3 regions of the Limosilactobacillus urinaemulieris genome follow, and region 2 is predicted to be linked to each of the others. Evidence: predicted binding sites of a transcription regulator. Region 2 holds the regulator's gene; each other region holds the start of a gene.
What was found. The regulator Rex, encoded in region 2, represses fermentation and respiration genes when NADH is low (regulators of the CRP and FNR family bind a similar motif). The targets are predictions, from matches to a motif close to TTGTGAANTANTTCACAA.
Positions count from the first base shown of each region.

Region 1: a site for Rex is predicted at 1,355-1,372, ahead of adhP (alcohol dehydrogenase AdhP). Genes of this name have one in related genera too.
Region 3: a site for Rex is predicted at 1,072-1,089, ahead of MR181_RS08030 (CidA/LrgA family protein). Genes of this name have one in related genera too.

Region 1 is NZ_CAKOBX010000002.1:176,385-179,673, reverse strand. It holds tRNA gene MR181_RS02270 (tRNA-Pro) at 1-36, shown strand, start outside; gene MR181_RS02265 (serine hydrolase domain-containing protein) at 155-1,195, shown strand; gene adhP (alcohol dehydrogenase AdhP) at 1,394-2,416, shown strand; gene MR181_RS02255 (CtsR family transcriptional regulator) at 2,812-3,279, shown strand.
Region 2 is NZ_CAKOBX010000001.1:228,070-231,358, forward strand. It holds gene groL (chaperonin GroEL) at 1-815, opposite strand, end outside; gene groES (co-chaperone GroES) at 871-1,155, opposite strand; gene MR181_RS01035 (redox-sensing transcriptional repressor Rex) at 1,336-1,992, opposite strand; gene MR181_RS01040 (ABC-F family ATP-binding cassette domain-containing protein) at 2,256-3,289, shown strand, end outside.
Region 3 is NZ_CAKOBX010000011.1:26,090-29,378, reverse strand. It holds gene MR181_RS08040 (sensor histidine kinase) at 1-144, shown strand, start outside; gene MR181_RS08035 (LytR/AlgR family response regulator transcription factor) at 122-847, shown strand; gene MR181_RS08030 (CidA/LrgA family protein) at 1,260-1,664, shown strand; gene MR181_RS08025 (LrgB family protein) at 1,680-2,420, shown strand; gene MR181_RS08020 (L-lactate dehydrogenase) at 2,451-3,289, shown strand, end outside.

The DNA of each region.
Region 1 (3,289 bases), on a different contig from region 2:
ACGCAGAGGTCGCAAGTTCAAATCTTGTAGTTCCGATTATTATAATATAGAGGGCAGGGAAACTAAGTTGTTAGTTCTATCCTGCTTTTTTAGTAGTAATGACTTGGTGAAGACACCTTACTTTAAATTACACTTTAATTCTTAGGAACGGCTTATGACAAGGAAATTATTCTACTTATTATTAATACCGGTAATTATTTTGGGAGTGCTTCTTTGGAGTCCACAAAAAAATGTGAACGCCAGTCAGGTTGATAGGAAAACCAAGGTAGAATTACAGACATACCTTCATGATCACCATATCAATGGAATTATCCTAGTTAATGGGAAGCGAGATCAACCATTAGTCTTAAAAAATAAAATTACAGCTAACCCAGCACAGGTTGTTACTCCTAATGCTCTATTTCCAATTGGTTCGTTACAAAAATTGATAACAGGGGTTGCGATATACCAGCTCGTTCAAAGGGGAGAGTTGAAGTGGGAGACACCACTAAGTAAATATTATCCCCAAATCCAAGGGAGCAACCAAATAACGTTACAACAGTTAATGACCCATACAAGTGGTTTGCAAAATGATGGTGCGTTGCCGAAGAAAACTTTAAATAATGAAAAAAGTCAGGAACGTTTCTCCCTTCATCATTTTAAGAATACAGCCAGTCATGATTGGAATTATCAGGATATTGATTTTGAGGTATTAGGTGCTATTATTCGCCAGCGAACACATGATAAATATGCTCGTTTTATAAAAAAGACGGTTTTAAAGTCAGCAAATCACCATCAGCTAAAAATGGTGTATCAGGTAAAGCCACGTCAAGTATTGCAAACTATGCAGCCGGGTGTGACTTGGCAGATACTATCACAAACTGCTTCGTCAGAAATTGGTGCTGGTGATTTATTGCTTTCACCATTAAACTATTGGAAATTTATTTACCACGACGTAATCGGTAAACCAAAACTTATTAAGAACTTTGCTAACCAACCAAAGAGCCAGCGTGAAGCTTATTTTGGTGGCGTTTATTTTCAAGGAACAGTTATTCGGGCTAATGGTAGTGAGCCAGGATATAATTGCTGTTTTTTTGCGGATTATAAAACTAAACGAACGTTGATGCTATTTACTAATAATATTGATTATCAAACTCTTCGCCAAACTGCTGAAGACCTTTATGAAATTTACTATGGTGAACAAATTCAGTCATAGTGCATAAAATTTATTTGCTAAAACACTCACAATTGGTATTGATTAGGTGATGCTAGCTTCAGTAAATTAATAAGAAACTAATGGATATTGGTCTGTTGATTTTCTGTTTATTTATTCACAAAAGCGCTTTAAAAACCAAAATGAATTTGTTATTATATTTTGTGTAAATGATAACAAGTTCAAAGGAGATTTTAGATTATGAAAGCTGCTGTTATTAACGATCCAGTAGATGGTTACGTTACTGTTAAGGATGTTCAACTTCGGGATCTTAAACCTGGTGAAGCCCTAGTTGACATGGAATATTGTGGTCTTTGTCACACTGACTTGCACGTTGCTGCTGGTGATTTTGGTAAGAAGCCAGGACGGATTATTGGTCACGAAGGTGTTGGTCGTGTATCTAAAGTTGCTCCTGGTGTTACTTCCTTAAAGGTTGGGGATCGGGTATCAATTGCTTGGTTCTTCAAGGGTTGTGGACACTGTGAATACTGCCTCACTGGTCGTGAAACACTTTGTCGGAACGTTTTGAATGCTGGTTACACTGCTGATGGTGCAATGGCTCAACAATGTATCGTTCCTGCTGATTATGCTGTTAAGGTTCCAGAAGGTCTTGACCCAGTTGAAGCTACTTCATTAACTTGTGCCGGTGTTACTATGTACAAGGCATTGAAGGTTGCTGACATCAAGCCAGGTCAATGGGTATCTATTGTTGGTGCTGGTGGTCTTGGTAACTTGGGTATTCAATTTGCCCACAATGTTTTCGGCGCTCACGTTATTGCCGTTGATGGTAACCCTGAAAAACTTGAAGCTGCTAAGGAAAACGGTGCTGAAATTGTTATTAACCGTCACGATGGCGATGTTGATAAGCAAATCCAAGAAAAGGTTGGCGGTGTCCACGCTGCTGTTGTAACTGCTGTTTCAGCTTCAGCATTTGACCAAGCCGTTGATTCACTTCGTCCAGATGGTAAGTTGGTTGCCGTTGCTCTTCCACAAGGTGACATGAAGCTTAACATTGCTAAGACTGTTCTTGACGGGATTATCGTTGCTGGTTCATTAGTTGGTACTCGTCAAGACTTGGCTGAATGTTTCCAATTTGGTGCTGAAGGCAAGGTTCACCCAATTGTTAAGACTCGGAAGTTAAGCGAAATCAATGACATGATCCAAGAATTAAAGGATAACAAGGTTGTTGGTCGGAACGTTGTTGACTTCAGCTTAGAAGATTAATCTATAAAATATCCCCTTTTTGAAATTTAGCGAGAGAGGCTGAGAACTAACTCAGTCTCTTTGCTATTTTAAAGATAGTTAATATAACAGCGCAGTAGCCATCTTTCTTACAGACTAGTTTCGCGTCGGCGGAGGTGGGACAACGAACTAGGCAAGTTAGTTCTATCCCACTATCAAACATAAATAAGCTCCTAGAGTAAGGTGAAGCCAAACTCTGGGGGCTTTATATGTTATGTGTTATTTGCTTTTTATCTCAGCAATGGAAAGTATGTCACAGCCTTTTTCTTAAATGATTTGCTGATGCTTATTCTTTTAGTGAGATAGTTTTCTGGTCCCTGAATTAATATTGTGGTAAAATTTGGTCAAGATTAGTCAAGAAATTTGGAGGTGATGGGATGGAAGAGAAAAGTATTTCTGACATTATTGAGGAGTATTTGAAACAAATCCTTGGTGAGTCATCTCAAATTGAAATTCGTCGTTCGGAAATTGCCAATCATTTTGATGTTGTTCCGTCACAAATTAATTATGTAATTAAAACCCGATTTACTATTCAGCATGGATACCTAGTGCAAAGTAAACGTGGTGGTGGCGGCTATATTCGAATTGAGCGCGTTAATTTACTTGATAATGTTGATGTGTTAAACTCACTAATCCAAGCAATTGGGGATTCAATTAGTGAGCGTGATGCTTATGACATTATTCGAACGCTTTATGATGAAAAAGTGCTGACAAGGCGAGAGGGGGACTTAATGTTAGTTGCCTTGTCAAAGCAAACCCTAAATGTGAATGATTGTAATGTTGAAGCTCGGTTAAGAGCAAGAATTTTAATTTCAATGCTTAATCGTTTACGGTATGAGAGCTAGGAGGAAAGCA
Region 2 (3,289 bases):
ACAACGTTAAAGGTTCCCCGAATCTTGTTCAAAACAAGGGTTGGCAGTGCTTCACCAGTAATGTCATCAGCGATAATTAAGAGTGAACGACCTTCTTGAACAACTGATTGGAGAAGTGGCAAAATGTCTTGAATATTGCTAATCTTCTTGTCAGTAATCAAAATGTATGGGTTATCCAAATCAGCTTCCATCTTATCATTGTCGGTAACCATGTATTGTGACATGTAACCGCGATCGAAGCTCATCCCTTCAACAACGTCAACGCTGGTTTCAACACCACGAGAATCTTCAATAGTGATAACACCATCGTTACCAACCTTTTCCATTGCATCGGCAATCAACTTACCAACTTCTGGGTTAGCAGCTGAAATTGAAGCGATTTGTGCAATGTCGTCCTTGGTCTTAACGTCATGGGACATCTTCTTTAATGCTTCAACAGCAGCTTCAGTAGCCTTGTCAATTCCCCGACGAATACCAACTGGGTTAGCACCAGAAGTAACGTTCTTCATTCCGGCATTAACAATTGCTTGGGTCAAAACAGTAGCAGTGGTAGTACCGTCACCAGCAATGTCATTGGTCTTGGAAGCTACTTCAGAAACAAGCTTAGCACCCATGTTTTCAAAATGATTTTCTAATTCGATGCTCTTAGCGATTGTAACACCATCATTAGTAATGGTTGGTGTGCCATAGCTTTGTTCAAGGACAACGTTCCGTCCCTTTGGTCCCATAGTGGTCTTAACTGTGTCAGCTAATTTATCAACACCGCGAAGCATTGAGCTCCGTGCATCTTCAGAAAACTTAATTTCTTTTGCCATTTTTTTATTCACCTCATATTAATATTAATGCTGTCATCAACTAAACCCTAGCTACTTATTCAACAATAGCAACAAGGTCCTTTTCATGAACAACGAGGTACTTTTCGCCGTCGTATTCAACTTCATTTCCGGCATACTTATCAAAGAGGACGCGATCGCCTTCCTTAACAACTGGTGCTAACTTTTCTCCATTATCTAAAGTCCGTCCAGCACCAACAGCAATTACCTTTCCTGTAGTAGGCTTTTCCTTAACGTTAGAAGCAAGAACAATGCCACCAACAGTCTTTTCTTCTTCTGTTTCTGCTTTAAGAAGAACGCGATCTCCTAATGGTTTTAACACGTTAATCCCTCCATTTTGATAAATTCCATACTCAAATTAGCACTCTCATGTACCAAGTGCTAATTACATTTTCTACTATACCATTTTTAGAGTTGATTGCAACCAATATGCTCTTCAGACGATGCTAACTAAAAAGTCGTCGGTAATTACATCTAGCGTAACTACCGACGATTCTATAATTTAGATTGTTTTCTCATCATGATTATTTTCAGCATAATTCTTGATGAAGTAGATTAACGTTTGGAGTTCATTAGTTAAGTCAATATTTTGCACTTGAACATTCTTTGGAACCGAGAGACGAACTGGCGTAAAGTTCAAAATCCCTTTTACCCCAACGCTAACTAATTGATCCGCAACCTTTTGAGAAGTTGAGCTTGGAACAGTTAAAATCACGGCATCGATCTGCTGTTCCTTAATTTGCTTTTGCATCTCACTTGCTGGGTAAATTGGGATCCCGCTCTTTACAGTATTTGCTAATTCCGGCTTAGTATCGAACGCTGCACTAATCCGCAAGTTAGTATCTTGATGGAAATTATAGTTAAGGAGCGCACTTCCTAATGAGCCGACACCAACAAGGGCCACGTTAGTAAGGGTATCCTGATTTAGGATTCCCTTGAAGAAGTTCAACAGGCTCTCAACATCATAACCATAGCCCCGCTTTCCCAATTCACCAAAATAAGAAAAGTCACGACGGATGGTTGCGGAATCAACCTGAACCGCTTCTGAAAGCTCCGTCGATGAAACTCGTCGCTTATTTGCACTCAATAGTACACTAAGGTAACGGTAATAAATTGGTAAACGTTTTGCCGTTGCCTTAGGAATTTTCTTGGTAACCATTCTTTATTATTCCTCCTACGATTTTTATGTTATTCAACATTAGTGAGCTTAAAATCTTTACTCAATTTTGCTAGTTTGTGAAATCCAATTCTCTTATTATTCTAGCAACAAACTCTCCTATTGTGAACACTCAAACAAAATTATTTTTAAAAAATTTTTCATTTGCTTAATCGTTAACGTAATTTGTAGGTTAAACTTTGTGAAATCAAGGTCAACCAGCGTATAATGGAAAAGTACATCTTTTGAAGAACGAGGTAAACAAAATGATTCTTTTGCAAGCCAATAATGTAATGCGTCGCTTTGGCGCGGATGTCCTCTTTCATGACATCAATCTCCAAATTCAAGAACATGGACGAACTGCCCTTGTCGGTCGTAATGGTGCCGGAAAAACGACCCTATTAAAAATGATTGCCGGAATCACTAGTCCTGATGAAGGGACAATTTCTAAGAGCAAGAACCTGACTATCGGTTACCTAGCCCAGGATCAAGGATTGGACAGCCAAAATAGTATCTGGGCTGAGCTTGACCTAGTGTTTGCTCCCCTCCATAAAATGGAAAAGCAAATTCACCAGTTGGAAGACCAATTAGCTTCACTCGATCCAACAACGAAAGAATTTCAACTAACTACGGAAAAATATTCCCAACTCCAATCCGCTTTCAAGAAACAGGGTGGTTTTGAGTACGAGTCGCGAATGCGGGGAATCTTAAAAGGATTTGGATTTGAAGAGGCTGATTACCAAACCGCGATTAATTCCTTATCTGGGGGACAAAAGACAAAGCTGGCTCTTGCTAAGATCCTTCTGCAGTCTCCTGACCTTTTGATCCTAGATGAACCAACAAACCACTTAGATATGAACGTCCTTGCATGGTTAGAAGATTATCTAAAAAGCTACCAAGGCGCACTCCTTGTTGTTTCTCACGACCGGTACTTCCTTGACCGAGTTGTTTCCGATATTTATGATCTCGATAACCATACATTGCGGCATTATACCGGTAATTACACCCAATTTATGCAACACAAGCAGGAATGGCTTACCGCTGAATGGAAGCACTATGAACAGCAACAAAAGAAGATTGCGAAGCTTGAAGACTTTGTCAATCGCAACATTGTTCGGGCATCAACCACAAAACGTGCTCAAGCGCGCCGGAAACAATTAGAAAAAATGGAACGGCTGGATCGTCCCGAGACTGACGATCGGTCAATCCACTTTCATTTTCACAGTGATAAGGATAGCGGTAATGAAGTCCTGGACGTTGATCACGCAGTTGTTGGTTATAATGATCAAAAGCTTGCCGG
Region 3 (3,289 bases), on a different contig from region 2:
AATTTGAACCAGCGATTAATCGGATTGTATGATAAGAAAAGCGGCCTTCACTTTACCAGTAGTAGTCAGGGGACAACAGTTAGTATCTCCATTCCATTTACCAAAAAGGGAGGACAAGTAAATGAAAGTCTTAATTGTGGATGATGAACCATTAGCACGTGACGAGCTTAGTTATCTATTAGAACAAAATGACCTGATTGACGAAATAAATGAGGCTGATGGAATTAAATCTGCTCGAGAAGAAGTGAAAAACAATCGACCAGATTTAATCTTCTTGGATATTCAGTTGGATGATGGTAGTGGAATGGCATTTGCCAAGGGCTTGAAGAAAAAGGAAAATTGTCCCTACATTGTTTTTGCTACTGCTTATGACCAGTATGCATTGGATGCCTTTGAGGCGGACGCAATCGATTATGTATTAAAACCCTTTGAGGCAGAGCGAATTAATGACGCAGTTAAACGAGTTGTTAGGCTAATGGATAACCAGAATGGCAGTCATGGAGTGACCGTTCAACAGAAGAATCCACGAATTTCACTAACTAATGATGAACGAACAATTGTTATTCAGAAGCGAAATATTCTTTATATTCAAGCACAAGCAGGAAAAGCTGTTGTTCATACTGAAGATCAGGAAATCGTCAGTAAGCAAACTCTCAATAGTATCATTAATTTGTTAGACCCTAACCGGTTTATTCGTGTTCACCGGAGCTTTGTTGTTAATCTTAATAAGGTTCATGAATTACAACCAAGCTTCAATCATACTTACGAATTAACCCTTGATGATGGGAGCAAAATTCCTGTGAGCCGGTCATTTGTTGCTACTACTAAGAAGGCGTTAGGGGTATAGTTAACAAATTAAATTCCTGCGATTATGCGTTAATCATTTTGGAATATTAAAAAGATAATAAACGGGGCAGAAAAACATTTTGTTTTTCGTGCCCCGTTTCTAGTTAATCATTCGATCAGTAATGTACAAAGTAGATGAAAGATAGTAAAACTGCCGATATAACAGTAATTTAGAAAAAGATTAACAAAGAATTAATGGTTAAAGATCGGTTGAATAGTAATTAATTGTAAATAAATTAACAATCTTGAGGGCATTTCATCTGCTGGTTAGGGCATTTCATCCTCAAATATGGCTATTTAAGTGTGAAATTCAACACAAATGGTAAAAAAAGTGTAAATTAAATAACTGAAGAGGCGCTGTGAAAACGGTACCGAACAAAATTTATTTTTATTTCTGTGGGAGGGAATAAGTTATGGAAAAGGACAAACAACCTAAGGATTCCAACATTTATGTTCAAATGGGAATCTTTGCTGCTATTTTATTTGTTTCTCAATTGATCTCTGATCTTTTTCCAAAGAGCTTTGTTGTACCAACTCCTTTAATTGGTATGGTATTGCTTTACATTCTGTTGGCTACTCATATTGTTAAGCTTCACCAAGTTGCTAAGTTTGGTGACTTTATGATCGGACTAATTGCATTCCTGTTCGTTCCATCAGGTATCCAATTAGCTGCTCACCTTGACATCATGAAGAAGGAAGGACTTCAAGATGTTATCGTAATTATCATTGCTACGATTATCATTCTTGTTGTTATTGCCTACGTTGGTGCCCTTGTTATGAGCATTCACCACAAGATCACTGGTACTAAAGAAGACTAGGGAGGCACAATAATTATGGCTAATACGATTGTTACAAATCTAGCATTACCATTTACTGGTATCTTCATTTCATTGATTGTTTACCTAATTGGTATGTGGTTAACAAAGATTAGTAATGGATTCTTCCTTTTTAACCCATTACTTGTTGGGATGGTACTTGGTATCGTTGTCTTAGCAATTTGGGCTAAGGGCACTGGTTCCACTACCGCTGCTGTTTACAAGAAGTTCTACCTTCCTGGTGGTAACATGATTTTCTGGTTCTTGAACCCAGCTACTATGGCCTTCGCTATTCCAGTTTACCGTGTTAACAACATTTTCAAGAAGTACTGGTTCGATATTATCGTAATCTGCTTCGTTGGTGGATTTATTTCATTGTTCCTTATCAACCTTGTATGTAAGTTATTCGGTCTTTCTGCCGCTTCAACTGCATCAATGTTGCCACAAGCCGCAACTACTGCTGTTGCCATGCCAATTGCTGCTGGTGTTCATGGTGTTCCAGCCGTTACTGCAATGGCATGTATCCTTAACGCCGTTGTTATCTACGCTTTGGCCGAATTCCTTATTAAGGTTCTTGGTTTGAAGAAGATTTCAGCCGTTGCTACTGGTTTAGGTTTAGGTTCTGCAGGGCACACCGTTGGTTCCGTTAAGGCTCTTTCACTTGGTGAAGTTCAAGGTGCCATGGCCGGTGTTTCTGTTCTGATTATTTCATTAGCAATGGATATCTTGGTTCCAATCTACGCCCACTTATTCATGTAATTTAATTTATCATTAAGGAGAAACTGAATTATGTCAAAAAATCATCAAAAAGTTGTTCTTGTTGGTGACGGACAAGTTGGTTCAGCTTATGCTTATGCATTAGTTCAACAAGGGTTGGCTGAAGAATTAGCAATTGTTAACCTGTCAAAGGAACAAGCTGAAGGTGACGCCCTCGATTTAGAAGACGCAACTGTTTTCACTGCCCCGAAGCAAGTTTATCAAGCTGATTACGATGCTTGTGCAGACGCAGACCTAGTTGTAATTTGTGCTGGGGCTGCTCAAAAGCCAGGTGAAACTCGCCTTGACTTAGTTGGAAAGAACCTTGAAATCATGAAGCAAATTACGAAGAGTATTATGGCCACCGGTTTCGACGGAATTCTTTTACTTGCAACAAACCCAGTTGATGTTTTAACCTATGCAGTTCAGAAGATTTCAGGATTACCTGCTAACCGGGTTATCTCATCCGGTACTTCACTTGATTCAGCACGTTTACGTATTGCTTTAGCAAAGAAGTTGGGTGTTAGTCCACTTGATATTAGTGCTAATGTGATGGCAGAACACGGTGATTCAGAATTTGCTGCATACTCCAGTGCAACAGTTGGTGGTAAGCCACTTCTTCAAATCTGTGAAGAACAAGGCATCAGCAATGATGAATTGCTAAAGATTGAAGATGACGTACGTCACAAGGCTTACGAAATCATCAACCGAAAAGGCTTTACTGCATATGGTGTTGCAACTTGCTTAATGAGAATTACACGGGCAATTCTACGGGATGAAAATGCTGTATTACCAGTTGGTGCTTACATTGATGGTGAATATGGTATTAAGGATAACTATCTTGGAACCCCAGCTGTTATCAATGCATCTGG